2 linked regions of the Cellvibrio sp. PSBB006 genome follow. Each later gene encodes a partner of the first gene's protein in a complex. Links are inferred from orthologs where the notes say so. Each region holds a gene or a part of one and is shown on either strand. Other genes may lie near its edges.

What was found.
Region 2: the proteins of CBR65_RS20670 (region 1) and CBR65_RS05930 are in contact, whole or in part, in a crystal structure (PDB 1JZD), measured with the Escherichia coli proteins. The link is inferred for Cellvibrio sp. PSBB006 from one-to-one orthologs.

Annotation. Positions count from the first base shown.
Region 1 is NZ_CP021382.1:4,952,445-4,967,629, reverse strand. What follows is about bases 7,519-10,471. They hold CBR65_RS20670 (protein-disulfide reductase DsbD), read left to right. Parts: upstream 7,519-8,077; coding sequence 8,078-9,865; downstream 9,866-10,471. Other genes in these bases: aroQ (type II 3-dehydroquinate dehydratase), read left to right, coding at 10,259-10,471; CBR65_RS20675 (M48 family metallopeptidase), read right to left, coding at 7,519-7,752. Outside these bases: CBR65_RS20710 (lipopolysaccharide assembly protein LapB), read right to left, coding at 1-1,692; CBR65_RS20705 (AraC family transcriptional regulator), read right to left, coding at 1,697-2,344; CBR65_RS20700 (outer membrane beta-barrel domain-containing protein), read left to right, coding at 2,900-3,535; CBR65_RS20695 (outer membrane beta-barrel domain-containing protein), read right to left, coding at 3,762-4,346; CBR65_RS20690 (SH3 domain-containing protein), read right to left, coding at 4,349-5,119; CBR65_RS20685 (DUF2333 family protein), read right to left, coding at 5,382-6,449; CBR65_RS20680 (copper chaperone PCu(A)C), read right to left, coding at 6,472-6,990; more of CBR65_RS20675, read right to left, coding at 7,018-7,518; more of aroQ, read left to right, coding at 10,472-10,699; accB (acetyl-CoA carboxylase biotin carboxyl carrier protein), read left to right, coding at 10,739-11,209; accC (acetyl-CoA carboxylase biotin carboxylase subunit), read left to right, coding at 11,274-12,617; prmA (50S ribosomal protein L11 methyltransferase), read left to right, coding at 12,674-13,558; CBR65_RS20645 (DUF3426 domain-containing protein), read left to right, coding at 13,715-15,185. UniProt on the Escherichia coli protein: Required to facilitate the formation of correct disulfide bonds in some periplasmic proteins and for the assembly of the periplasmic c-type cytochromes.
Region 2 is NZ_CP021382.1:1,413,027-1,428,004, forward strand. Bases 7,351-10,096 are described here. They hold CBR65_RS05930 (DsbC family protein), read right to left. Parts: upstream 9,250-10,096; coding sequence 8,452-9,249; downstream 7,351-8,451. Other genes in these bases: CBR65_RS05925 (homoserine dehydrogenase), read right to left, coding at 7,351-8,295; xerD (site-specific tyrosine recombinase XerD), read right to left, coding at 9,314-10,096. Outside these bases: CBR65_RS05900 (ABC transporter permease), read right to left, coding at 1-2,268; CBR65_RS05905 (ABC transporter ATP-binding protein), read right to left, coding at 2,287-2,964; CBR65_RS05910 (arylesterase), read left to right, coding at 3,121-3,753; single-stranded-DNA-specific exonuclease RecJ, read right to left, coding at 3,750-5,480; thrC (threonine synthase), read right to left, coding at 5,562-6,959; more of CBR65_RS05925, read right to left, coding at 6,991-7,350; more of xerD, read right to left, coding at 10,097-10,213; rplS (50S ribosomal protein L19), read right to left, coding at 10,388-10,744; tRNA (guanosine(37)-N1)-methyltransferase TrmD, read right to left, coding at 10,777-11,535; ribosome maturation factor RimM, read right to left, coding at 11,635-12,174; rpsP (30S ribosomal protein S16), read right to left, coding at 12,189-12,437; CBR65_RS05960 (beta-ketoacyl synthase), read right to left, coding at 12,628-14,547; CBR65_RS05965 (GlxA family transcriptional regulator), read left to right, coding at 14,677-14,978. UniProt on the Escherichia coli protein: Acts as a disulfide isomerase, interacting with incorrectly folded proteins to correct non-native disulfide bonds.

The sequences.
Region 1 (15,185 bases):
TTTGGATTGCGCGGCGTAATAGCGCATACGTTCTTCATGTTTATCCAGCTCCACCTTGACGAGACCGCGCATGATGGTTTCAAAGCTTTGAACAAACTTTTCTGTTTCTGCCAGTTGCCGCTCAATTTCGCGGTGCTTTTCGGCAACCATTTTTTTGTAGTAAGCCGGTTGTTCGTAAGGTCTTTTGTAATCCCTGAACTTGGCCACCTTGCCATCCAGCAATTTCAATTCACGCTCAGTGGTTTCGATTAACGCCTTGAGGCGATCCTGGTCTTCTTCATTAAGCGCCAATGAATGCAAGCGTAATTCAGTATTCTGGTCAGAAAATTGTTCGTTTAATTCAGCACTCGTCTTAACCAGCTGTAACACCGAATCGTCAAAGTTTTTCTTTTTATTGGCGTTGTCGAGAATCAACAAATGCTCATTCGCCTGAATTGACCAGTACTTAAGGTTTTCTTCAATCGCGTAAAGATCTGCCAGCTCACGCAGGGTCTCGTGAAACGGATGGCTGGCCATCAGGTCAATCAGAAAGGGCGTGAGCTTCTGGTAGTCAACGGATGGACGCGTGCTATACCAATCACTGTCGTCCATCATGGCATCCAGATTTTTGATAAATTCGCGCGGCACGTCCTGCTTTTCAATAACCCGGCGCGCTTCCGCAATCATTTCAACACCCTCATGAAATTCTTTTTCGGCGATGAGATTACGTTTAAGCGCCTTGCGCGGAGCACCCTCTTGCTCATAGACGTGAGCCAATAACACCTTAGCTTCCTGCACTTCCGGTATGGCAATAGAACGCTCATTCAACAGCTCAAGCGCAGGAATAGCTTGCTGGTATTGTTTCAAATTGATAGCTGCCCAGGCGTAGGACAAGAGCGCACGATTGGAATACAGGCCGGTGGTGCGGATATCTTTCAGGTAAAGCCAGGCCTGCATTAAATTGCCGTGTTGCAAAGCCAATTCTGCCAGGCCATGCCGAGCGCGGTCAGACAATAAAGAAAGCTCTTCACTCACCCCCGCGTAATTCGTCACCGCTTCAAGATTAGCTACTGCGGATTCCAACTTGTTATCCTTCAATTGCAGGATAGCCATGTTGAATAATAAATAAGGGTAGTAAGGATTTTCTTTGGAGACTGCTTTGAATTTATTTTCAGTGTCACCGAGATGATTACCTTCGTGGTTCAACAAGGTAGCCAGGTAGTGGTAATCCGTATGCAGATCGTCAGGCATCTTGCCGCGAATTTGTGCCAGGGATTCACGCGCATTCTGCGCATCAGATTTACTGTAGAACAGCTTGGCCAGATAAAACCATGCGCGGTTTTTCACTTCTTCCGATGCAGAAGAATCCAGCAAGGTATCAAACATGCGTTTTGCTTCATCGGCCATGCCATATGACAGCATCATGCCGCCTTTCAGCACCTGCCCGCGCGGGCTCTTGGCCGTGGCATTATTGATGGCCTGCGCATATTCCTGCTCAATCAGGGCCGAAAAATAATCCTGCTGGAAATAATCAAACAAGATAACGCCATACTCCAGATCCGTCGTGGACTTGTTAACGGAGATAGCGGCAAAGACAGGCTGGGTTACCACAGACAACACTACAAACAACACCAGACACAACATCAACCTGGCCGCAGCGAAAAGCTGTTGCATCGGTCTGTTGACAAGAGTTACTACAACCTTATGTAACATGTGATTACCACTGTTTGATTCCAAAGACTGGTTCTTGTGTAACGCTGTCGTCACTGATGGCGACTTCCAGGTATTCCCCAGCCGGACCCTTCTCAAAATCAATGGTCGACGCGCGTTTGTACGCACGCCCATTTGGCCCTACACCGGTAAAAAATATCGTTGCCGTATGCTGACCTTCATTCAAATTCGTAATATAAAATTTGTGGATGCCGCCGCGAATCAACGCCTGGCGCTGCTTCTCGGAGTAGAGATGCGTAGCCACCAACTTGCCATCCAGCTTGAGTTTGATACTCTCCAACGAAAAGAACTGACCGGAACTCATGGAGACAAAAACGGAATATTTGGTGCTTGAAGGAAAGAGTAATTTTTCCTCCATCAGCCGCAAATCTTTATTAAGATCAATAACCTGCTGCTTCAACTGTTGAATATTTTTGGAAACCCGGTTTACCTCAATACTCGCATCCTGCGTGGCTGCGGAGTCATTCTCGCTCGTGGTATCGGTTTTTTTTCCTGCTGTGGTCGTGGTCCACTTGGGATCGGCAGGCTGCTCGGCAGCGAGCAGCGGCAGAGACATAAACAGCAACGCGGCCATCAGACAGCCCGTCGACATTCTTCTTACCAGATAGTTGTTGGCCATAAGTCGTATACCCATTTCATCCGCTACACACACCAGGGTTTGGCACCAAATATCCAATATACGAGATAAAACAGATCAGACCCGGAGATTTTTTTAAAACTCGAACGCCAGTCACACTTGGTGTTTTGATTTTATGAACTAATCACCAAAAACCTGGTCGCTGCGATTTCGCAGTTGACGAAAAAATAAACGCAGGAAAAATAAAATTCGTTGGAGGGAAAACGACAAAACCGGGATACGCATCGCCCTCAAAGTTTTAACCATATCAAACCACTTCTGTGATGCAGAACAACAAATACCAACATTGGAAGACACTTTACAGCAGCCGACAGACAGCAGGAAATATTTCGCGAATGCACTCCGCCAAACCTTATCAAATTGAAAAACCCATGGCGTAATTATGTGTCAATTCTGCGATCCAACTAACACCAACAGGTTGTTCATTCAGGTGCAAATTCAGGTATAGTTGTCGGCAACATTGGATTTGCATCCCGCTGCGACACAGCGCGGCCGAAGCTAACTCACTGCACATCCAACCTCTATTCCATCATTACCCGCGAGAAAAAGAAGATGTCACGCTCCTTTAAGATTCTGGCTTGTCTTTTGAGCTTGGGGACTGCCGCTCACACCTACGGCAACGACGACAATCAACCCGTCACGGTTATCGATCCAGACAAGAACATGCCAAACATCCAGGCTGCGGCCATTGATACCGAAAAATTTGAATTGGGTGCTTACGTTGGCCTTTTGTCGGTCGAAGACTTCAATACCAACCCGGTAACCGGCATCTCCTTTACCTACCATATCAACCGCAAATTTATTGCCCAGGCAAACTACGGTGTATCGACAGTCGGCAAAGCCGCGTTTGAAGAAGTAGCCGGCGGTAATTTTCTGGCCGACGGTGATTATGATTTTGAATACGTCAACCTGCTTGCCGGATACAACCTGCTGGACGGCCGCTCCTTCCTGGGCAAACGCCACAAATTTAACTCCGCCATCTACCTGTTAGCCGGCGTTGCCGACGTGAGCTTTGCCGCTAACGACAAAACCGGCATGGTGATTGGAGCTAGCTACCGCGCCGTTATAACCGACTGGATGACAATCAACCTGGACCTGCGCGACACCATCGTTGACCGGGAATTTTTGGGTGATAATAAAAAGACCAACAACACCGAAATGTTGATTGGTGTAAATGCGTTATTTTAGAAACTCGACGCTCGCACAATGCAAGTTTGGTATCAGGCACTAGGGTTCGAAACCCTCAAGTCATGGATGACTTGCGGGAGCTACAGGGATGATTCATTCACCACATCCCTGTGGTTCACCCTTCGGGCAGCTTCGCTGTGCAAATTGGCTGTCCTGCCAATTTGTTATGCGTTTTCGAACCCTAGTGCCTGATACCAAACGGATAACAAAGCACAAACCCACCACATCAAAACAAAAATTTCACACCAGAAGATATCTGCGCAGCACCCACAGTGCGTTTCTCATCAGACACCAACGTCGACCGGTAAATATAATCCCGGAAATCAAAGTGCAACCCAATACGACGGGTCAGCGCAACCTGATAACCAATCCCCACCGTATACGTCAGACTGGACTCCCCACCAAACTCCGTATCACCCACACCACCCACCACATAAAGGCTCGACAGATTCGCCTTAGGTGGCGAAGGGAAAAACTCCCCCTGAAACAAGTTATAACCAATCAATAAGTCGTAATGCTTAAATGTCCGGTCATCGCCATCAAACAATTTACCCTGATTGTTTTCATAGGACGAAGCCGATACATCCGTTTGCAGGTAATTGTACTGAATAAAAAAATCTTCCGACGCACGGAAGGTAGCACTGATACCCGGCACAAACTCGCTGCCAAAATCCTCAATATTGATGATGCCGGCAAAAACACCCAACTCAAACACTTCGTTATTGATGTCCGAGATATCAGTCGTTACCGACTCATCCGCAAAAACTGCCGGCGCAATGCACATAGCAGCAGCCAGGGTTGCAGCCTTCATCTTTAAAAGAACGAATTGAAACCTATTGTCCATGCTTCTAGACTCACATTGTTATCATCAGTGGAAACGGAGTAAGAGCGATACTCGCCCTTGAACAGAAAGTTTCTGCCCAGGTAGTAATTAAACCCCAGACCATAATGATTAAAGTCTGAGTCATCGATTTGCAGCGGCACCAGCTTGGGTTGCGAATCAATCTTCATCACACCGCGCCCAATCAATACCGTAGGAGATATACGCCAATCCGAGAAAGGCTCCACCACCAGATTCGCACCGTAGAAATCACCCTTGATATCCGTACCAAAAATTTTTCCCGCCTCCAGCTCAACACCCAGCCACCCCAACGGGCGGTAGCCAACCGTTGCACTGAACAATTCGCTGCTTTGCAATTCCCCACTGGAAAATTGCCCGGTATTAAAACCGGCACGCCAACTGTTCTTCAGGTAATCACCATAGCTGACGGTGGGTAGATCGGCAGGCTCGCCGGTGGTTTGGATCGTGCGGGAAATTTGTGCGGCCGTGGTCCAGCCGGTTTTGCCGTCCTGGGTGCGCACCTCATACCAGCCCGGGCGCCGGGTGATCACGTCAACCCGCTCTCCCTGCTCGATGACATAGAACACCGGATAACCGCGTCCCGGTCCACTGTGCATCTCAACATAGGGATCAATCACTTCAAGCCATAACGGTTCTTTAGCAGAGTCAGCAGAGTCCGCCAATGCTTGCGTTGCGCCCAGAACCCCAAAGGAAAGGCCCACTAACATCATTAACAATCGCATTCGAACTCCCTACTTTTATCTTTCATCAAGGGTGCTGAACCAGAAGCCCAAGGCTCCACGTAGCGGGGCATTCTACGCCATTATGCGCAGCGATTAATTTGCGGCAGGTAGCATTAATAAAACTTGTGATGGAACACTACTCATAATTGCGAACCGTACATCATCCAACGAATAGCGATGCCTCGCAAAAAACAGGCACATTTTCAACAAGCACATCGTAGGAAGGATACCGGTGAGGCGAGCAAACCTCACCGGACGGGATTTACCCTTGGGCGAGTAGACGCCGCAGATCAATGATGGCCGCGTTGGCGCGGGAGATATAAGAAGCCATAACCAGCGAGTGATTGGCGAGCATACCAAAGCCACTACCGTTCAAGACTATCGGGCTGAACAGCGTCTGTTGCGTCGCCTCCAGCTCGCGAATAATCTGTTGCACGCTGACCCGAGCGTTTTTCTTTTCCAGCACATCGGCAAAATCTATCTCCACCGCTTTAAGCATATGAATCAAGGCCCAGGCCGATCCGCGTGCTTCAAAAAACACATCATCCAATTCGTTCCAGGGCGTTTTTACGACGCCGTCATCGAATGAATGCGTTGCGGGAGCAACACCCGGCAGGTCAGTATTCAGGCGCTGCTGCCCAACGCTGGCACTCAGCCGCTGGGACAAATTACCCAAACGCGTCTCAACCGTTGATAACCAATAATTCAAATTATCCGCACGCGCAAAAAACTGCGCATCCTGTGGGTTATCGTCCGCCAGCCGCTGCAGGTAGCGACGCAGATAATCTGCCCCCTCCTGATATTGGGATTCCGATGCCGGAAATATCCAGCTCGCGTTATCAAAATTAAAACGCGGTTCAGCCAGGATCAGATCTTTGTCTTCGCGGGATTGGGACTGCGAACGACTGAAGGCTTCGCGCATGGCCTTGCTCATATCGCGCACCTGGATCAATACCCCGTATTCCCAGTTAGGCATATCGTCCAGCCATAAACCCGGCGGCATGATGTCATTGGAAAGATAACCGCCCGGTTTGTCCCAGAGCGTCTCGGCGACACGAATCAGGGTCGCCGTGGTAACTGTGCCGTTTACCAGTGTCTGTTGCTCACCGGCTAATTCCTGTTGTGCATTAGCGCGAACGTCAAACAGACCGGGGGACAAACTCCAGTAAATGCCAACGGCAACGGCAATCAGCAGATAAATCACCATTACAATCAGCGCCACCCGAAACCACAGACTGCTGCCGGCAATATCTTCCTGCGTATCGGAATACCCGTCGCGCGCCTTGCGTACACCACGCACCCATAAATTTTTAAACTTCGGTAATGCCATGGCTGTTAATCCTTAAAATCGCTTAATGATGATGTGCCTTATCAAAAATACTTTTCACCTTTGCTGTGGCGACCAGCTGTTTACCGTCAGCAAAGGTTAATAACAATTGTAGCTCCTCACCGGTTTGGATGCTGCGTTGCAGATCGAACAGCATGACATGGTAGGAACCAGAAGCAAAAGCCACGCTGGATTGCGCCGGAATCAGGATCTGTTCTTCGCGACGCATTTGCATCATCCCATCCTTGGTGGTGTGGCTGTGCAACTCTGCCCGCTGCGCCACATCGACTTCCACCGACACCAGACTGATGGGCTTATCCGACAGGTTGCGCAGGGTAAAGTATGCGGCGGTATTTTTGGTTCCGGGCACCGGGACGTTGATATAAGCCCCGTCCACGCGAACCTGCGTGGCGACCTTGACGAGAGCAGATTGAGTGCTGGCAACCTCGGCAGGAACAGTGGCCGGTTCAGGTTGACCAGCAAAAGCCGATCCGACCACAAAAAATAAGGTAAGAACAAAAATACGGTGCATGGTGTTGAGCATGGTATGACCCTTGGCAGTTGTTATGAATTATTGCAGGCGCGGTACAAATTTAATGCGCGGCTGCTGGGTGATCCTGATATCACCACGCAATAAAAAGCCCGGCACTGCATCGCGCATCTGTTGGTATATCCAACGCCCTTCGGCATCATTGCGCGCGTGAATCATAACCAGATCACCGCTTTCCCGCGCCACCTGCGCCAACTCACCCAGTTGCGCGATAACCTCCGGGCTTTTTGCCGATAGCGCCCTGGCATCAATCATGCGCTCGTCCGGCCCCGGCTTGTAGGGGGCGGGTGGTTTCTGGTTGGCAATCTCTTTGCGCAGAATGACTGCAAACTCTTCTACCAACGGGTTTTTCGGGTCCAGATCGCGGGCGTTTTTCAAATGTCCCTGTGCTTCAGCATAACGACTGCGCGCTGCTGCACTGCGGGCCAACTCCAGATAGCGCAGGGTAATCGCCTGCAAACCGGTTTTCGCTTCACTGTTGTCGGGGTCCATCAACAACACGGCGTGGTAGCGATCGTGGGCGTTGTCATTGAGCGGCATCAACAACTGGTTTTGACTTAACGCATACTCCGCATCTGCGAGCAAACGCTTGATGCTTTGCTCGCGGGTATTAACCGGCTTGGGTGCCGGGCGGGGCTCGGGAACGACAGCCGCCGGAGCCGGTTTTTTGGGTGCAGGCTTGGGAGATGTCTGGCAAGCCCCCAATACCGTGGATAACACACTGACAACAAATAACTGACACATCACTTTACGCATAAAACCGGGTTCTCTGATAAAGAAGTTCAACTACAGGCGCGTCATATGATACGAATCTATCAAAATTGCTTGAACAGAATGACAAACGGAGTAAAAAGTTGTGTGAACCAACACACCAAAGCCTGTCTAATCCGCTAGAATTTTCCAGGTGTCTTCTACCGCCACGGATCGCTTCATTCGGAATCGAACGGGGATCATGCAGAAATCAAACGGCGTCACTCAGAAATCAAACCGGGGCCTATACTACTAGGCCACAAGATTCATGACACCCCCGGCGACACATAGCCCGAATACTTACCCAACTCACAACAAGAAATCACCGACTATGCCTGCTCTCGTGACCTTGCCCCATCCTGCCCGCTTCCTGGCTTATCTTGCCCTGATGTTCAGCTGCCTGCTATTTGCGTCAACAAGCCAGGCTCAGGATATTTTTGACACCCCCAAACAAAGCGGCCTGGATACCAGCATTCTCGCTCCCGACGATGAATTTCTGTTAGTAACTGAAGCCTTTCAACTGCAAGCACATGTTGAAGATAACCAGCTTGTACTGGAGTGGGCCATTGCGCCGGCTTACTACTTATATGAAGAACGCTTCAAACTGAGTGCCAGCAATGGCATCGCCCTGACACCCCAATTCGGCACAGGCATCACCAAGTACGATGAGTTCTTCGCCAAAGACATGACCGTGTTTTACGACAAGGCGGTACTGACAGTCGACCTGCCACCCGATACAGCCCCCTTTAATTTGCAAGTGGAGTCCCAGGGGTGTGCTGACGCGGGTTTGTGCTATCCGCCCTATACAGACTACCTGCAGGTTGACCCGGGAAATAATCAGGTCGTGATCCTGCCACCGCCGGAAGATCCATTGCTTGTAGAAACCCCGCCAACTGCAACAACAGCAGAAGTGCCGGCGTCACTGATCAAGATCATGCTCTTCGCCATCCTCGGTGGCATCATCCTGAACCTGATGCCCTGTGTTTTTCCAGTATTGTCTATCAAGGTCATGAGCCTGGCACAGGCGGATCGCGACCGCCTGCCCCTGCACGGCTGGGTTTATACCGCTGGCATCGTGGTGTGTTTTGTGGCCTTCGCCGGCGCATTACTGTTGGCCAGAGCCGGCGGTGAAGCCATTGGATGGGGGTTTCAGTTGCAATCCCCGCTGCTGATCGCCGCTCTGACCTATCTGTTTTTTGTGATGGGGCTGAGCATGTCGGGGCTGATCAATATCGGCACCCGTTGGATGGGAGCCGGACAATCTCTGACCCAGAAATCCGGCCTGAGCGGTTCTTTTTTCACCGGCGTATTGGCCGCTGTTGTGGCCAGCCCCTGCACGGCGCCTTTTATGGGCGCCGCACTGGGATTTGCCTTAACCCAGCCCGCCATCGTTTGCCTCGCCATCTTTGCCGCCTTAGGGCTGGGCATGGCGCTACCCCTGTTATTACTGTGTTATATACCCGCCCTCGCCAATCGCTTACCAAAACCCGGCGTCTGGATGGAAAACCTGAAAGAATTTCTCGCATTTCCCCTCTACCTCACAGCGGTCTGGTTGCTGTGGGTATTGGGTCGTCAGGCGGGTGTCGATGCCAGCATGATCGTCGCCGCCGGCGCAGTAGCTATCGCATTTGGTTGCTGGCTGCTTAATCGCTCAGCTCAGGGTGCCTGGCAATGGTTACGCCGCGCCCTGATCGCTGCCGCCTGGATTGGCGCGCTTGTTTTGCCCTGGCAGATGATCGGGCAAGCCACCGAACCTTCACGTTGGCAGGCGTACTCACCGGAGCGCTTGCAGCAATTGCGCGCGTCGGGAACACCGGTATTCGTCAACCTCACCGCAGACTGGTGCCTGACCTGCCTCGCCAACGAGCGCTTGACCCTCCACACCGAAGAAGTAGAACAAGCGTTCGACGATTATCAGGTCGTCACCCTGAAAGGCGATTGGACCAATCGCGATCCGCAAATTACCGCCTTGTTAACCGAATATGGCCGCAGTGGCGTCCCTCTCTACTTGTGGTTTCCCGCTGAAACTAGCGGTAAAGCAGAGATTTTGCCGCAATTATTAACACCTGGGCGCCTGATTGAATCAATAAGTGGCCAGAAAACAGCTTTTAACAACTAAATCTACAATTTTGGCAGCCTTTTCCCGGAGCTTCGTGAAAAGTCTGCCAAACACCCCTGATCAGGGCTACAACGTGCCGGCTTCAGAGCTGAACGCGAAATAAAATGAACCTGGCAAATCCGCATTAGTAGCCTAACTTCCTTAAACTTGCCGCTATTTTCGGGCAATTACGCAAAATCTTTCCTGACCCGTGGACAGCCCGTTTTTTTTACGGCAAACTCGCCCCACTTCGCACTAAACACAAGCGGGTTTTTGCAGGTTCCGGTTTGATTTGCTCATAAACCGAACTAGTCTTAGCCAATAAGCTCAAATTCGACGAAGTTCGATGTAACACTGGTGCCATCGGCACACACGTTTGCCAGATACATATCAAGAACAGGATTAACCGAATCCATGGCTACCATTCTGGTACTTCACGGCCCCAACCTTAACCTGCTCGGATTGCGCGAGCCGGGGATTTACGGAGCGGCAACGCTGGATTCCATCAACCAGCAACTCTCCCAGTTGTGCCATGACGCAGGCCACCACCTCCTGACTCTGCAAAGCAATGCGGAATACGAGCTGATCGAACGCATCCACGATGCCCGTAAAGAAGGTGTGGATTTTATCCTGATCAATCCTGCGGCCTTTACCCACACGAGCGTTGCACTGCGCGATGCGCTCCTCGCCGTCGATATCCCATTTATTGAGGTACACCTATCGAATGTCCACAAACGTGAGGGATTCCGGCATCACTCTTACTTTTCCGATGTCGCCCAGGGCGTCATCTGCGGCTTCGGTGCAACCAGTTATGAACTGGCGTTGCGCGCGGCCTTTCAATTGCTAAAGCATTAACCCTATTTCACATACAACCCTTGTTCTAGAGAGGACTCTATGGATATTCGCAAAATTAAAAAATTGATCGAACTGCTGGAAGAATCCGATATCGGTGAGCTGGAGATCAAAGAAGGCGAAGAATCAGTACGTATCAGCCGTAACTACTCAGGTCAGCCGCAGTACATCGCAGCACCAATGCAAGCCGCTTATGCGCCGCAACCGGCCGCGCCCGCCGCTGCACCGGTTTCAGCACCCGCCGCTAACAATGATGCTCCCGCCAAGGCCTCATATGATGGCCATGTTGTGAAATCGCCCATGGTCGGCACCTTTTATCGTTCACCGAGCCCAGGCTCTCCAGCTTTTGCAGAAGTAGGTAAACACGTCAAAGTGGGCGATGTGATTTGTATTATCGAAGCCATGAAGATGATGAACCAGATCGAAGCCGACAAAGCCGGCGTAATTGAAGCCATTCTGGTTGGCGATGGTGAACCGGTCGAGTTTGACCAACCGCTCGTGACAATCGTTTAAGTTATAGAAAGCCAACGAACACGCCGTCGGCGCTGTTTATACGAACGAGCTTAAGGAACTGGTTATGTTTGAAAAAGTTCTTATCGCCAACCGCGGCGAAATTGCGCTGCGTATTCTGCGCGCCTGCAAAGAGATGGGCATCAAAACTGTCGCCGTCCATTCACAGGTAGACCGCAATTTAAAACACGTACGCCTGGCAGACGAATCTGTCTGTATTGGCCCCAATCCTTCACCCAAAAGTTATCTCAATATTCCGGCGATCATCAGCGCCATGGAGATTACCGACGCTGTAGCGGTGCATCCCGGCTATGGATTTCTGGCCGAAAATGCGGATTTTGCTGAGCAAGTGCAAAAAAGTGGTTTTGTGTTTATCGGTCCCGATCCTGACGTTATTCGTATGATGGGCGACAAGGTAGAAGCCATTAAGGCCATGAAGAAAGCCGGTGTACCCACCGTGCCAGGCTCCGACGGGCCGCTGCCAGCAGATAACGCCGAACAATGTCTGGAGATCGGCCGACGTATCGGTTATCCGGTGATCATCAAGGCAGCTGCCGGTGGTGGCGGTCGCGGCATGCGCGTCGTACACACAGAAGCAGCCCTGATGAACTCTATCCATGTTACCCAGGGTGAAGCCAAAGCTGCTTTTGGCGATGGCACCGTGTACATGGAAAAATTCCTGCAAAATCCGCGTCACGTCGAAGTCCAGATCCTGTCCGATGGCCAAGGCAATGCCATTCACCTGGGTGATCGTGACTGCTCTTTGCAACGCCGCCACCAAAAAGTATTGGAAGAGGCACCGGCTCCCGGAATCCCTGAAGATGTACGCCAGGCTACTTACGCATCCTGTGTAAAAGCGTGTGTGGACATTGGGTATCGCGGGGCAGGTACTTTCGAATTCCTGTATGAAGACGGCCGTTTTTACTTCATCGAGATGAACACCCGTATTCAGGTAGAACACCCGGTATCCGAAATGGTGACCGGCATCGACTTGATCAAAGAACAGATTCGCGTTTGTGCGGGTGAAAAACTGTCGATCAAGCAATCCGATATCGTGATTCGCGGCCATTCCTTTGAATGTCGTATCAATGCGGAAGACCCCAAAACCTTTATGCCCTGCCCCGGCCTGGTTAAAAACTACCATGCCCCCGGCGGCTTGGGCGTTCGGGTTGACTCTCATCTTTACAGTGGTTACACCGTTCCGCCCAACTACGATTCCATGATCGCCAAGGTCATCACCTACGGTGAAACCCGCGAGATTGCCCTGAACCGTATGCGCAACGCTCTGGACGAAACCATTGTTGATGGCATTCGCACCAATATCCCCCTGCAACAAATGCTGGTGCGCGATACGGAATTCCGCAAAGGTGGTGTCAACATCCATTACCTTGAGAAGAAACTCGCCAATTAACATCCCGACCGGTCACCCGTCATGGGTGACCGGCCTCTCCCCGATTCGAGATCCCCATGCCCTGGTTACAACTCAAGGTCAAAGCCACCCGCCCCCAAACTGAAAAACTCGAAGATGCGTTACTGGCCAGCGGTGCGGTTTCGGTCACCCTGCAAGATGCCGCCGATCAACCGATTTTCGAACCCGCATTAGGCGAGACACCGCTGTGGGACGATATCAGTGTTACCGGGCTCTATTCAGCAGACATCGATACCGTCAAGGCGACGCTGCAAGCGCAAAAAATTTTTGGTGGTGAGTTACCTGAACATAAATGGGAATTACTGGAAGACAAGGACTGGGAACGGGAATGGATGAAAAATTACCATGCGATCCGTTGCGGTGAACGTCTGTGGATTTGCCCCAGCTGGCAGCAACCGCCTGAGCCGGACAAGATCAACCTGATGCTCGACCCCGGCCTCGCCTTCGGTACCGGCACCCACCCCACCACCTTTATGTGCCTGCAGTGGATTGACCAACAGGATCTCACCGATCTGCATATTGTGGATTACGGTTGCGGCTCCGGCATCCTCGGTGTTGCAGCCCTATTGATGGGCGCCAGGCAGGTCATCGGTGTCGATATCGATCCACAAGCGTTATTGGCCACCACCGAAAACGCCAAACGCAATAACCTGCCGGCCGATGCCATGCCCGTGTACCTGCCACCGCGCTGCCCAACAGTGCAAGCCGATGTAGTCTTGGCTAATATCCTGGCCGGCCCATTGGCGGAATTGGCCGCGAATCTTAACGCACTGACCAAACCCGGCGGCAAGATTTGCTTGTCTGGCATCCTGGGTGTGCAAGCCGAGAGTGTGATGGCCGCTTATGCACCCTGGTTCGATTTCGATCCGGTGACCAGCCTGGACGAATGGGTGCGATTGACAGCGATCAAAACCCGCTCATAATTCGCTTCCGCTGTTGGCGAGCGCGGTAATGCGTGATACTTAGGTAATGCGCGATACTTAACAGTCCTGCGAGGAAAAATTTACCGCGCTGGCGCCAGGAGCTACACTGATTCCACACTGCAACTTGTCGATAAAAATCAGGACAAACACCTGCCTATGAGCAACATGGTTACCCGCTGCCCCAAATGCGCCACCTCATTTCGCATCACCAGCGCGCAATTGCAGTCCGCCAAGGGCGCCGTGCGTTGTGGCTCCTGTCTGCACATCTTCAAGGCGCAGGACTATCTGGTAAGCGGTAGTACGGCAAATGCAGCCAAACCGGTAGATGCGCCGAAGGTATCACCGACAAAACCTGCTTCCCCCAAGCCAACAGAAAGTACAGCGACCAGGCGAGAGCCCCCTAAACCGACTATACCGTCTGCGCCAGTGCCAAAGGCAGCAATACCCAGGCCCACTGAAAAATCTGCAAGTACGACGCCTGCAACGAGCAATAAAGTCGCATCAACCCAAACAGCGGCGACTAAACCGCCACAACCACCCGCAAAGCCCGGCGACCAGAAACTGGCATTCAGTCAGGATGAAATCAATCGCGAATTGGCCCTGAGTGGGGACGATGATTTTCTTATCAGCGATGACATGGATGAGCCGGATCAACCCAAGCAAACTGATTATGAGTTTGACGGCTTTCTGGATATTGAGAAGTTGCCCAAGCAAAGCGCCTCACTCTTCGACCGCGAAATTCGCCTTAAGGAACCGGAAAAAGATGATGTCGACCCGGACGAAGCCTGGGCGATGGAGCTGCTTGATGAAGCTGACGATGAAATGCGTAGCTCATCCAATGAATTGCGCAGCAAAAATGATAAAAGAAATGATGAGGACGAAGCATTCAGCGCTCACGAGCGATTGAGCGACGTCGACCAATACAATGGCGAACCGGAAGAGGATGAGCAGGAAGAGGCGAAACCGCGAAGCACTTCTTTTACCCCCCATTCTTCTCCCGCCTATAAAGGCCCGGTATTCAACATCGTTGCAGAGAAAGACGACGCGCAGCATGAAGATGCGGAAGAAATCCACGCCCAGCCTTACAACGAGAATCAGCTTTACCAACAGGCAATGAGCGACAACGGCAAGGATGACTCCCGCCTGCGCGCCTTCGATACTTCGCGCGCCGCGCTCTTGATGAACATCATGCCCGAGCCGGTCGAGATGACCACCCGCTATGATCGGCAACGTTCAGCCAAGCGCCTGTGGGGCGGATTATCCCTGCTGCTGGTGCTAATCCTGTTTATACAAATCGCCTGGTTGCAGTTCGATAATCTGAACCGCACCGAACCCTATCGCAGTTTTTATGCAAGTGTATGCTCGGTCGTCGGCTGTAAGCTGCCGGCACTGGTAGATCGCAGCAAAATCCGCGCGTACAACCTGGTGGTACGCAACCATCCCAAACTGGAAAATGCCCTGATTGTGGATGCCATCCTGTTGAACAACGCCAGTTTCCAGCAACCCTTCCCCGACCTGATCCTCGCATTCAGTACGATTGATGACACGCCCGTGGCTTCGCGCCGCTTCAAGCCCCAGGAATACCTGCGCGGGGAATTGGCCGGCAGGAGCCTGATGCCACAAAATC
Region 2 (14,978 bases), 3.5 Mb from region 1 along the record:
CTCCGCCCACACACTACCGATCATCAATCGGCGCGGGCTGCCCAATGCGCGCAGCAAACCGGACTCCTGCTTACGACTGTCAATACTGCTGGTCACGGCAGCAATCAACACCAGACATCCGCCCACCAGGGTCAGCCATAACACCAACAGTACGCCATTGCTGACTTGCGTGACGATGGTGCGGATTTGATCAATGATGCGATCCAATTCGATGACCAGCATCGTTGGATAACGACGCAATAAATCATTGATAAAAGACTTCTGCTCCAGCGGCAAATACAAACTGGTGATATACGTCGGTGAGTAATTATCCAGTGCACCGGGTTCAAAGATAAAAAAGAAGTTAGGCTTCATCGAACGCCAATCCAGGCTGCGGAAGCTGGCGATTTGTGCTTCAAGGATCAGCCCGCCGAGAGAAAAAGTCAGCTTGTCGCCGATGGATAATCCCGCCTCTTCCGCCAACTCTATTTCAACAGACACACCGGGCAAACCCTCTGCACTGCTTTGCCACTTATCCCACCACTGGCCGGCGACAATTTCATTATCCCCTGCGAGGGTATCGGTCCAGGTCAAGTTAGCTTCCCGATTAAATACGCCGTTAGCAGAGCGCTGTGCTTCTGTCGGCTCAGTTCCATTAATGGCGGTCAACCGACCACGTACCATGGGATAAAGCTGCTCGCGCTCAAGTTGCTTTTCATCCAGCATTTGCTGTACGGCTTCAACATCGTGAGGAGGAATGTTGACCAGAAAGTGATTGGGTGCATCCTCGGGCAATTGTAATTGCCATTCATCAATCAATGAGGTGCGCACAATGGTCAGGGTCAACAGCAGCATAATGGCCGTGGCAAAGACAACAATTTGCACCAAAGTTTGTTCGCGGCGGCGTTGCAGATTGGCCAGCGCCAAACGCCATATGCTACCGGTATTGGTAGCAATGTGCCGGCTGAGTTTCAACAAGCCCAGAGCCATCCCGGCGGTAATAACCAGCACCCCGGACAGTGCCCCAATCACACTCAGGGCTAATGCAAAATCCTGGCTGAATAAAATAATCAATAACAATATTGCTGAAAAAGCCAATGCCACTTGAATCCACAAATGGAGGGTGTTCACGCCCAATTCCCGCCGCAGTATTTTTAATGGTGGCACACCGGGTAAAAACCATAACGAGGGCAAGGCGAAAAAGATCAAACAGATAAGACCGGTGGCAAAACTGATGACGTAGGGATAAATACTCGCTGTTCCCAAAGCTATCTGATAAACCTGCTGCAAACTTGCCGCTACTATTCGCTGAATCAATTCACCTACCAATAAGCCGGCCATGGATGCCACTACCGCCAGCAGCAATAGCTGAACAAAATAAAGTTGGCGAATCCGTTGAGCACTGACACCAAAACTTTTCATCAGCGCTACCTGATCAACATGACGCGACGAAAATTGTCGCGCAGCTAACGCAATAGCGACGCCAGCCAGCAAAACACCGATCACGGCGGCCAACAACAAAAAACTCCTGCCGGTTTCCAGGGTACGGCCAAGTCCGCGCTGGCCGGATTCCACATCCACCAAACGCTCATGCTTGCTCAGTTGCGGCTCCAGCCACTCGGCAAAAGAGTCGAGCGCATTATTGTTAGCGGCCAATAGCCATTGGTACTGCACACGACTGCCCGGCTGGACGACCTGGGTGCGCTCAAGGTCAGCCATATTCATCAAGACGCGCGCGCCCATAAAACTAAAGGGGCTTGCACTGTCCGGCTCACGGATGATGACTTGGGTTACCACCAACTCGTATTCACCAACCGCCAGAGAATCGCCTAATTCAATATGCAACAAGGGCAACAAACGAGAATCCACCCACACTTCTCCTGGAGCGGGGACGCCCTCTGCTGTTTGAATGTCTTTAGCTTGACTGGCGAAAGGAATAGTACTGATATCGAGTTGCCCACGCAGGGGATACCCATCGGTTACTGCTTTTACTGAAGCGAGGTGCATGTGGTCGCCAGCATACACCATGGACGAAAATAGCACGGCCGTCGTTTGCTCTATGCCGTCTTCCGCTGCCAATGCCGACCAATCCGGGTTGTGTGGTTGGGAGCCGCGCACAATTAAATCTGCACCCAGCAGCATATTGCTTTCTTGCACCAGTGTACGCTCAAGGCGATCCGTAAAGATGGCAATACCACTGACAACCGCCACAGCCAACATTAATGCGGCAGCCAATAACTTGACTTCACCACTGCGCCAATTACGCCACAACAATCGCAACGCCAACATAATTTATCCTTTCATTTATCAGACAGCGATAATTTCGCCCGAGGCCAATTCAATTCGCCGCTGACAACGCGCCGCCAAGCGATCTTCGTGGGTAATTAAAATTAATGTGGTGCCCTGCTCGCGATTCAATTCAAATAACAAATCAATAATACGCGCACCCGTCGTGCTATCCAGGTTACCGGTCGGTTCGTCAGCAAATAAAATTCTCGGCTGACTGGCAAAGGCGCGCGCAATGGCCACACGCTGCTGTTCACCACCGGAAAGTTGTTGCGGATAATGATGCAAGCGTTGACCCAATCCTACGCGATTCAAAAAATCCACCGCTAATGCGCGCGCCTGTTTTACGCCGTGTAATTCCAGAGGAAGAACGACGTTTTCTACCGCTGTCAAACCGGGTAGCAACTGAAACGATTGAAAAATAAATCCAATATTTTCCGCGCGAACCTTTGCCCTCCCCTCTTCATCCAACGCTGTGAGGATGTGACCATTAAGTATCACTTCTCCACTGGTAGGTAAATCGAGACCGGCCAGGATACCAAGTAAGGTCGACTTACCTGAGCCGGATGCGCCGACAATGGCCACACTCTCACCCGCAACCACACTGAGTGAAACCTGATTTAAAATCGTCAAGGCACCTTCAAAGGTTGTGACGGTCTTATCAATCGATTTTGCTTCAACCATGACGGCTGGGGTCATAAAAAGTCCTTAGGGTAAAAAATAGTTGCTTTACAAAGAATAGTCTTAACTAACATCAGTAGAGTCAAAACAGTTGACAATTCTTTACGGTAATCTATGTCATCATCTCTATCATCAAGCGAACACTTTAAAATTTGATTAATGCAGGATTTACTTATGCGCAATGCAAATCCATTCCGCCCGTTGTTACTGATTGTGTTATTAACCATCAGTCCCTTGTTGTCCGCCGATGAAAAAGCTCGCATTCTGGTATTGGGCGACAGTTTAAGCGCGGGCTATGGCATTGAGTTGGAAGAGAGCTGGGTGAGCTTACTGGCCGAACGCGTGGCAGAGAATCATCCTTATCAGGTTGTGAATGCCAGCGTCAGCGGCGAAACCAGCGGCGGCGGACTTGCACGTTTACCCGCATTGCTGAAAGAACATACGCCCGCGCTGGTTATCCTGGAGCTGGGTGGCAACGACGGCCTGCGCGGTCACCCTTTGAATATCATGCAACAACAACTGGATTCCATTATCCAGAAAAGCCAGGATGCCGGCGCGCAAGTCCTATTGCTGGGCATGCAAATACCACCCAATTATGGCCAGCGCTACACCGAACGCTTCCATCAGGTTTATACGCAGCTAGCCAAAAAATATGAACTGGCTTACGTGCCTTTTTTTCTTGAGGGCGTCGCCGTTGATCGGGATTTGATGCAGCGCGACGGCATTCATCCAACCGCCGAAGCGCAGCCAGCCATGCTCGATAATGTGTGGGTCGGGCTTGAGCCTCTGTTAAAAAACCAGGACTAGCAGAGCTCCAGATATTCCACCATTAACTGGACGCTTTGCTTACCGCGAAATTCATTGATATCCAAACGATAGGCCAATCGCACACGCTTCGCCGCTGCATTGGGCCACTGTTGCACATCAACATTAAATGCAATGGCGTCCAGTAATTGTTTTCCGGCGGCATCATGGGATAGCACCATCTTTAAGTGTTTCTCTCCCACAATGCGCTGTTGCACCAAAAAGAATTCTCCATCGAATAAAGGTTCCGGGAAATGCTGCCCCCAAGGCCCGGCGTCGCGCAGCTGCGCAGCGATGACCAGGTTAAAATCCTCCGGTGTTAGTTCACCATCGCTGACCAGAACCGCTTTCAAATCGTCTTCCGTTAATTGCCGATGCACTTCTTCATCAAAAGCCTGGGCAAAGGCTGCAAAATCTTCCCGCGCCAAACTCATTCCCGCCGCCATGGCGTGACCACCGAATTTTTTTAACAACCCGGGGTGATGCGCAGCAACTGCATCTAATGCATCGCGAATATGTAAACCGGGGATTGAACGAGCAGAACCTTTAATTTGTCCTTCACCGGCATCGGCAAACACAATAACCGGACGGTGGTAGCGATCTTTAATTCGCGAAGCCAGAATACCAATCACACCTTGGTGCCAATTTTCATCGAATAAGCATAATCCCCAGGGAAGAGAGTCTGCATCGTCCACCAATATCTTTTGCAACATGTGTAACGCTTCTTGTTGCATGCCACTTTCAATCGCTTTGCGGTCACGGTTCAATTCATCCAGTGACAACGCCATTTCCCGAGCAAGGGATGGACTGTCGCATAACAAACACTGAATGCCGAGCGACATATCATCCAATCGCCCCGCTGCATTCAAGCGTGGACCAACAATAAAACCCAGGTCGCCAGCCACAAGCTTGTGTGGGGTCCGACCAGCAACTTCAAGTAGCGCCAGGATGCCGGGACGCGCAACACCGGCACGCATACGCTGTAGCCCTTGCGCAACCAGAATGCGATTGTTGTGATCGAGCGGCACCACATCTGCCACTGTCCCCAGAGCAACCAGATCGAGGAAGCTGGCCATGTTCGGTTCAGGAATGCCGCTCTCGGCAAACCAGCCAAGTTGACGAAGTTCCGCGCGTAACGCGTTCATGACATAAAAAATAACACCGACACCAGCAAGATTTTTACTGGGAAATGGACAACCCGGTTGATTGGGATTCACGATCGCATCGGCGTCGGGTAATTCGCTGCCCGGCAAATGGTGATCAGTTACGATAACCGCGATGCCCAGCTCGCGCGCTGCCTGGACGCCTTCAATACTGGAGATACCATTATCAACGGTGATGATGAGGTCTGGCTGCTGAGCCGCAGCGACGGTGACAATTTCCGGTGTTAATCCATATCCGTACTCAAACCGATTCGGCACCAGAAAATCGACTGAAGGCAAACCCATAGCGCGCAATGCAAGTACAGCCAGAGCGCAACTGGTTGCACCGTCCGCATCAAAGTCACCCACGATCATAATTTTTGCCTGCGCCACCACAGCATCAGCCAATAAATTAACCGCCTCGGACAACCCCTTGAAACTGGGTTTTTGCAACAGTGTCAAGTGGTGTTGTAACTCTTCATCCTGTTTGACACCACGCGCACAGTAAACCCGCTGCAACAGTGCAGGCAGTTGGTTGTTCAAGCCAGCTGATACGATGGGGTCGCGACGGCGAATCACTTTTTGCATGAAAAAATCCGCTAACAATAAAAAACAAAACGCTGCTTCAGTGGCCCAAAGCAGCGTTCACAGGTTGAGCAGCAATCAGAATCAGCGACGCAAATTCTCAGCCATAAATTGCTGCACTTTTTCCAGATTCTGTGGCAATACCGTATAACGCTCCTCGCGTTCAAACAGATCAGCCATATGATGCGGCAATTGCGGATCGGCCGCCTGCCCTGCTTTACGCACCGCTTCCGGAAATTTGGCCGGGTGAGCAGTTGCCAGACACACCATAGGAATATCCTGACGGCGACGGGTTTGTCGGGCCGCTTCAACACCGATTGCCGTGTGTGGATCTAGCAGATACTCGCAGTGATCGAATACTTCACTGATCACCTTGATGGTTGTGTCATCACTCACGCGGTAACTGCTGAATAACTCGCGAGCCCGCCCCAGAGCCGTTTCGCTCAGCGACATCTCACCGGATTTGAAATTATCCATTAATTGGCGAATGGCGTTGCCATCACGGTCGTACAAATCAAACAGCATGCGCTCGAAGTTGCTCGATACCATGATGTCCATGCTCGGCGACAGGGTATGTTGCAGCTGATGTTTGCTGTGATCATTGCTACTGATACAACGATGCAGGATGTCATTACTGTTGGTCGCAATCACCAATTGATCAATGGGTAATCCCATACGTTTGGCGAGATAACCGGCAAAGATATCGCCGAAATTTCCCGTCGGCACTGAGAAAGACACCGGACGATGCGGTGCGCCCAAGGCCACGGCAGCGTAAAAATAATAAACGATTTGGGCCATGATACGCGCCCAGTTAATCGAGTTGACAGCCACCAACTGGCGCCCCTCAGGTAAGAAAGACTGATTACCGAAGCTGGCTTTCACCATGTTCTGGCAATCATCAAAATTACCTTCGAGGGCAATGTTGTGAACGTTAGTTTCCAACACTGTGGTCATCTGCCGACGTTGCACGTTAGAGACGCGATTGTGCGGATGCAAGATAAAGATATCGATGTTGTCGCAGCGGCGGCAGCCTTCAATTGCCGCTGATCCGGTATCACCAGATGTCGCGCCCATCACGACGACTTTCTGGTTACGCTTCTTCAGCAAATGATCTAGCAAATGACCGAGAAATTGCAGCGCAAAATCCTTAAAAGCCAGCGTTGGCCCTTGAAACAACTCCAGCACCCATTCGTTGTGGCCGGTTTGCACCAAAGGTGCGATGGCATCGTGACGAAACACGTTATAAGACGAGGCGATGATGCGCTTCAGTTCATCATCCGACAATGCACCCGCGACAAAAGGATTAATTACCTTGAATGCCAACTCCTGATAAGAAAGGCCGGACCAGGACGCAATTTCCTCGGCAGAAAATGTCGGCAGGCTTTCAGGAACGTAAAGACCACCATCGGGCGCCAGACCAGTAAGAACCACTTCTTCAAATGTCAGTGCCGGTGCCTGACCGCGAGTGCTGATATATTTCACGCTAATAACCTGTGCTAAAAAGATTGATAATTTATTTCAACGATTCCATACGAATACGCGTAACCGGTGCGGTGATTGAATCCAGTGTTTCAATCGTGGTGATCGCCGCCACAATATGTTTTTCCAGCGCACGATTGGTCAATAAAATCAGCGGTACGGTTTCTTCGTCATCTTTGGCTTCTTTCTGAATCAACGCTTCGATACTGATGCCGGAGTCACTGAGAATTTGCGCAACCTTCGATAAAACACCCGGCTTGTCGAGTGCCGACATGCGCAAGTAATACGCTGTTTCCACCTCTTCAATGGGCAGTATCGCTTTATCACGCAGGTTTTCCTGCTGAAAGCCGAGATATGGCACACGGTGCTCAGGATCTGCAGTTAACGTTCGTGCAACATCAACGATATCAGCAATTACTGCCGAAGCCGTAGGCTCAGCACCAGCACCAGCACCGTAGTATAGCGTCGGGCCAACCGCATCACCCTTGACCACAATAGCGTTCATAACCCCGTTAACATTTGCGATCAAACGTTTTTCAGGGATTAACGTCGGGTGCACACGCAACTCAATCCCATTCGGGCTGCGGCGAGCAATACCCAGATGCTTGATTCGGTAGCCCAACTCTTCCGCATAGGTCACATCTTGTGGCGATACGCGCGTGATACCTTCGGTGAAAACTTTATCGAATTGCAGCGGAATCCCAAATGCCAGCGAGGCCAGAATCACCAGCTTATGCGCGGCATCAATGCCCTCCACATCGAAGGTGGGATCGGCTTCTGCATAACCTAACGCCTGAGCTTCTTTTAAGACATCCTCAAATGCCCGGCCTTTATCACGCATCTCAGTCAGAATAAAGTTGCCGGTACCATTGATGATACCCGCCAGCCACTCGATCTTGTTGGCTGACAAACCTTCACGAATCGCTTTGATAATCGGAATACCACCGGCCACCGCAGCCTCAAATGCAACAGTGACACCCTTGGCGTTGGCCGCAGCAAAGATTTCGTTACCGTGATGGGCAATTAGCGCTTTGTTGGCGGTAATCACGTGCTTGCCATTGGCAATCGCTCGCAGCACCAGATCCTTTGCTACCGTTGTTCCGCCGATCAGTTCGACCAGAATGTCGACCTCAGGGTTGTCAGCGACCGCGAAGATATCGCGGGTTACATTAAACGAAGCGGTATCGCAGTTGGGGTTGTCGCGGCGAGCGGCAATCTGGGCAATCGTAATATCACAACCGGCTCTGGCATTAATAACGCGCCCATTGCGCGTCAATACATTAACGGTGCCACTGCCTACGGTCCCAAGACCGCAGATACCTATTTTGACCGGTTTCAAGATGGTGTCCCCTGCGAATAGAAATTGAACAGAAAAGCGCTCAACTGAGCAAAAGACGGCAACCTTACTGAGCTGTATCGAGAGTGTCAATCAGCCAATGGAAATCTCCCGCTTCGCCTGATGGCAAAGCGGGAGCAGCTTGCAGAATGGAATTAATTAAATACCCAACGCCTGGGCCATTTGCTCCGGAGGCATGTATCCCGGCATCAACCGACCATCGGGAAACCATACCGCCGGGGTACCGTTGACACCGATCTGGCCACCCAATTTGAAATCCTCTGCCACAGGGTTTTTGTCGCATTTGGCGGGCGGAACCTGCTGGTCATTTTTCAGGGCCGTCAGAGCAGCCTGTTGATCTTTGGAGCACCAGGCAGTCACCAACTTATCTGCTGAAGCGCTCGGAACGCCTGCGCGCGGGTATGCCAGATAACGAATCTCGATACCCAGGTCATTGTACCCAGGCTTTTTCTGACCCTGATCGTCGTAGGCATGGATTTGCTTGTGAAGCAGCCGGCAATAACCGCAATCGATATCGGTGAAGACATAGACCACAGCCTTGGTCTTCTCCTTGGGCTTGAAGATAATCGTATCTTTGGGGTCAATCTTGGACAGCAAACGTTTGCGTTCCTCTACCACGTAGGGATCTTCAAAACGGGAGAAGCCGTTTGCATCAATGGAGAAGATTTCACCAGCAATAAATTTATCGCCATCGGGAGTGACATACAGTGTTGGGCCGCCGGTAACCTGCACCTGATACAAGCCATCGATAGGTGCTGGACGGGGCTCACCAAATTGAATTTCGGGGCGCGCTTGTTTCAAGCGCTCGCTGATAATTTTCTCGGGCGACTTACGCGAAAGCATACCCGCACCACTGGCCTCTTCAGCCATGGATAACACGGGGACTGACAATAAAGCCCCGGCACTCAACAGGCCGATAATCGTTCTTTTAATCATAATCATGTCCTAATTGCGGCTAAGAAATTTCAAAATTTTGCCAATTGTAACGTCTAGTTTATTGTTAACCTCGGGGATGGTGCTCGGCATGCTGAGCTTTCATCCGGGTACGCGCCACATGGGTGTATATCTGGGTAGTCGACAAATCGCTGTGCCCCAGTAATAACTGCACAACCCGTAGATCTGCACCATGATTCAGAAGATGCGTGGCAAAAGCATGACGCAGGGTATGCGGCGACAAGGGTTTATCAATACCTGCAACCTGCGCCCAATACTTGATGCGATGCCAGAAGGTCTGGCGAGTCATCGGCTGAGCACGCGTACTGGGGAAGACTATCTCATCCGGGCAATTATGCAACAACATAGGTCTCGCTTCACGCAAATAGCGCGTCAACCAGGCAGACGCTTCCTCCCCCATGGGAATCAATCGCTCCTTGCTCCCCTTACCCATTACCCTCAACACATTCTGACGCAGATTGACTTGGGACATCTGCAAACTAACCAACTCGGTAACCCGCAAACCACAAGCGTATAACACCTCTAACATGGTGCGATCACGCAGCCCGATCGGATCATCCAGTGTGGGCGCGGCCAACAAACTCTCAACATCAGCTTCAGTCAAGGACTTCGGCAACGCACGCGGTAGCTTGGGGTTCTCCACCAACGCCAGGGGATTTTCCTTAACAGTTCCTTCACGAAGTTGGTAACGATAAAAGCCACGCACACAAGACAAAAATCTGGCTGTGGAGCGGCTGGAAATTTTTTGTTCGTGGCGATACGCCAGATAATGTAAAAGGCTTTGCGAGTCTACACTCAGAAGCCCCATTTCATTTTTATTCAACCATTGTGCAAACGCCGACAGATCGGCGCGATAAGATTCCAATGTATTTTGACTTAAGCCCTTTTCCATCCAGACTGCGTCCAGATAGTGCTCAAGCAGCAAAGAATCTTCATTTGACAGCATGCTGGGCCTTAATCAACCAGTGGCAATTGCGCTCAGGGAATATCTACCCGCTATTATTGCCAGCAGATAGGACAAACAACAACCGTATAAATTCAACCTGCCCTAAGAACAAAAAGGCCGGAGCAGTTTCCCGCTCCGGCCTTTTTGTTATCGGAAGATACTTTATCCGATTTATTACACCAGCTTCTCTTTAATACGAGCCGCTTTACCGGTGAGGTCACGCAAGTAGTACAACTTGGCTTGACGCACATCACCACGACGCTTCAGAGCAACGCTCTCTACTTGTGGGCTGTGGGTTTGGAACGTCCGCTCAACGCCTACACCGTGGGAAATTTTACGCACGGTGAAAGCAGAGTTCAGGCCGCGATTGCGCTTGGCAATAACAACACCTTCAAATGCCTGCAAACGCTCACGGTTACCTTCGATAACCTTTACTTGAACAACAACGGTATCACCCGGTGAAAATTCGGTGACTTCTTTTTTCAGTTGTTCGTTTTCCAGTGCCTGGATAATTGGGTTTTTGCTACTCATGGTTTTGCTCCTGAGAGTCTGTAGCTTCACAGCTAGAGTTTGTCGTTTTCAAGGTCTCGACGAAAGTCCGTCAACAGCACCTGCTGTTCCTCGGTTAATGTTATTACTTGCAATAAATCTGGCCGTTTAAGCCAGGTTCGCCCCAGCGCCTGTTTAAGGCGCCAGCGCCGAATCTGTTCGTGATTGCCGGATAACAATACATCCGGAACCCGCATATCTTCATATACTTCTGGACGCGTGTAGTGCGGACAGTCCAGTAAGCCTTCGGTAAAAGAATCCTGCTCAGCCGATTGAGCGTGATTTAACGCACCAGGTATCAAGCGGGTCACCGCATCAATCAATACCATAGCCGGCAACTCACCACCGCTGACCACATAATCACCGATGGACCATTCTTCATCCACCATCGTCTGAATCAAGCGCTCATCAATTCCTTCGTAGCGCCCGGCAACCAGAATCATGTTGGTGTAACGCGACAGCTCAACCACACCTTTCTGATCAAGAGGCCTGCCCTGAGGTGACAGGTAAATAACCCTCGCCGCTTCCCCGGCCCAGCTTTTTGCAGCCTGGATCGCATCGCGCAAAGGCTGCACCATCATCACCATTCCCGGGCCGCCACCGTAAGGGCGATCATCCACCGTACTATGGCGATCCGAGGTAAATTCCCGGGGATTCCAACATCTGATTGAAATCAGATCCTGCTTTACCGCCCGAGCAGTAATACCGCTCCGGGTTATGGCTTCAAACATCTCGGGAAAGAGCGTTATGACCGCAACTTTTAATGGAGTCACCACCATCGCCTCGGCTGAATGCTTCCCATTTATCGAGTCAGGTGTCGAGGTAGAAGGTTGCTGCTCTGAATGCACCAAACTGCCCTCTGTTCGCTCGCTCTAGAATTCCGGGTCCCAATCTACCCGCATTTCCCCCGCTGTCAAATCAACCGCGAGGACAAACTGCCCAGGCACATAAGGGATCAATCGCTCGCGCTGATCGATACTCTGGTCATCCGGCCCAACGACAATGACATCATTCGCACCGGTTTCCATTAACTTGATTACACGGCCCAGTCGCTGAGGCGAATCACCAAAGGTGGTAATAACCGCCAGGCCTTCCAGTTGATTCCAGTAGTATTCACCTTCATCAAGCTCCGGCAGCAGGTGGCGCTCCACCGCGATATCGACGCTGGTGAACAATGCCGCCTGCTCGCGATCATCAATACCTTTGATATGCGCTACAAACCCCTTACCGTGAGGTCGAGCTTCATCGACTTCGACCTGCTTCACACCATGCGCTGTTTTCAGCCACCACGGGTTATACGCGAACACATCATCAGCATTTTCGGTGTAAGAGTGGATCTTTAACCAGCCCTTCACACCGTATAACGCCGTAATACGCCCAATATTTACCAGATCCAATGTAGCGGTACTCATCAGGCGCAGGCTGCTTAGGCGGCCTTTTTACTGTCTTTGATCAATTGCGCTACGCGCTCGCTCATTTGTGCACCTTGGCTAACCCAGTGTTCGAGACGCTCGGTGTTAACACGCAGACGCTCTTCCTGACCACGGGCAACGGGGTTAAAGAAGCCCACGCGCTCAATAAAACGACCATTACGGGCGCTACGGCTGTTAGTGACAGTCAGGTGATAAAACGGACGCGCTTTGGAACCGCCGCGAGACAGACGAATAGTTACCATTGAGGTTTTCTTCCTGTTTAGAAAAATTCAGTACCGATCAAGGCGGTACCCTGGTTAAAAAAATAGTTACGCGCACGTGAGTGCAGCGAAAGGCGCGGTATTCTAAGGGAAAGGATCAGGTTTGTATAGCCTGAAGAATAGCTGCGAACAACCCATACGCTGTCCGCAGATTCAATAAACCAATTCAGCCTCAAACCATATCGTCAAAGCGATTCGTGAAGGCGAGATCAATGGGTCGGGCAAAGCCTGGCAGAGTCACAGACGTGTTATCCATGTCAATCTGGCTCTCGTCAATTAGCCCTTCGCCGAAGTGGTAGATTGTCTGGAAATGGCCTTTTAGCGCTGCGGCATCATAAGCCTCTACAGCGGCCCGCGTTTGTTCCCGCTGCTGGAAGTATTTGTCCATACGTTCAGCACCGTAGCGGCGAGACAACATTTTTTCTACAACCTGAGGGGCGATCACGCCAGCCGTTGCGTTGTTGCCACCAAAGCCCTTGGAGTTCAGAAAGATGACATCGAGGGGTTGATCGCGGCGATCCAGATCTTGCAGGGGAAACTGTAGCCGCTCAGCAAATACATCATCTGCCACCTTATCAACCGTTTTGATTCCCGGCACCATGCCGTACTTAAAGATTCCCAGGGACGTAATAAGCTGCTCCCCACTGGCTGGCGAGAGAGAGTGACCCACATAGGCCTTCACCGCCGATACCGGCCACTGCTTGATATCGAATACCTTGGCCACCTGATCAAAAATTTGCGACTCGGTGACTCGATTTTGTGGCGTGCTGGAGCCATGTGCCTGGACCATAGAGCGCTGGCGAATAGCTTCGTCACCCACGATAGCCCGCGCGGCGGCAACCGCTTTTGCCATGGTGATGTAATTGCCTGGCCCGGGAGCTGAGATAGATTTTTTGAAACCGTCTGCATTAATAAAAACGTCACTGACCGCGCCATGGATATCAGCACCCAATTCAAGGGCAAGGGCATCATCCATCAGGACAACGTATTGACTGGCTTCGGCAATAGTAAACCCGCAATTATCACCAAAAGGGCGGCTCGTGCGACGCGGATCAGTTGCATCAGCGCCATCGAGCTTTTTCAGCTTCTCCTCACTGGCAAGCGCACCCATGGTGGCATAACCATCGATAATTTCGGGGGTAATCGGTGCTTCCGCATTACCCACAATCGCCACCCGGCACTTACCACTGGCAATGTCTTCCACGGCAGCACGAAGGTTATATAAAAAAGAGGCACAGGCACCGGCTATCGCCCCGGTATGCCCCACGCTACCCAGAATGTACGCATTGACGAAGTCAGCCGGCATACTGCTCAAGCCGAGCGGACATTGCTTGGTACTGACGCGCCCCCCTTTCAAACGGGACTGCAATAACCCACCGAAGCCGTTTTCATCCATTTGGCTCATCACGTTACTGGCGTATACACCTATTTCATCTGGCTTGACTGCATTTGCTATCGTGAGCCAGTCAATGCCGACAGAGCGCACCGCATCAGAGGCGCCAATGACAGCCAATTGCAACGCGCGAGGGTGAAAATGGGAATTGTAAAGAGCACCAGGATCAAATCCGCGCGGTAGCTGACCCGCAGACTTCACCGGCATATCGCGGTAGCTATCCAGCTTGACGGTCAAATTGTCCGCAAGAGTAACCTTGACGCGGCCCGCTTCCAGCTCCTCGACTTCCCAATGTTGAGGAACCGGCTCCGGAAGATCGCGTCGGCTCATTTCAAACACCAGCGGTTGCGAACCGCTACTCAGGACCGCACTCTTTTGCCAATGCGCGGCGTCCACATCAAAGAATGTTTTTTCAATGCGGCGAATCAAAGTGCCATCGAGTACTGCCGCCCCAAACTCCGATTCAATCTCATCCAACGTCAGGGGCTGATCATTTTCAATACGGATGTACTGTGACTCATCCACATCAATCAAGCCCATCATCACAGCCAAACCCGCGATGGTTTCCTGGCGCTCCTTAATCGGTAGACTCTCAATAATCATGCGCCGATAGGCATGATGCGCCGAAGCTCGACCGGCAGCATTAAAACCACCGAAACCGACGATGACAGATAAACGTGATGGGGATGGGCGAGACATACAGAAACTCCGAACAGCAATCGATTAAACGCCAGAATGGAGCAAAGTGTATTAACAATACATGACAAGTGTTATTGTTGATTCAGCCAATATCTATGCTAATTTGGCCACACCAAGAGATGCTTCTTTATGAATCAATCCATCGCTCCGGCAACACAGATTACCTTTCTACTGTGCGAGAACATGCTGGCTACCAGCAGTACCCTTCCGATGGAGATGTTATTAGCGGCTGAAAGTGCCTCCCGTGAGGGACGACGCTTCATGGAGCCACGTTTGAAGCTGCGTACGGCAGCGATGTATGCCGAGGCAGTCACCACACGCTCCGGCTTTAGCTGGCAGCCTGATTGCTCACTGGAGCAGGCCACACATAATGACATCATCTACCTGCCAGGGCTTTGGCGGAACCCGCGCCCGCTTATCCGGCGCAACGG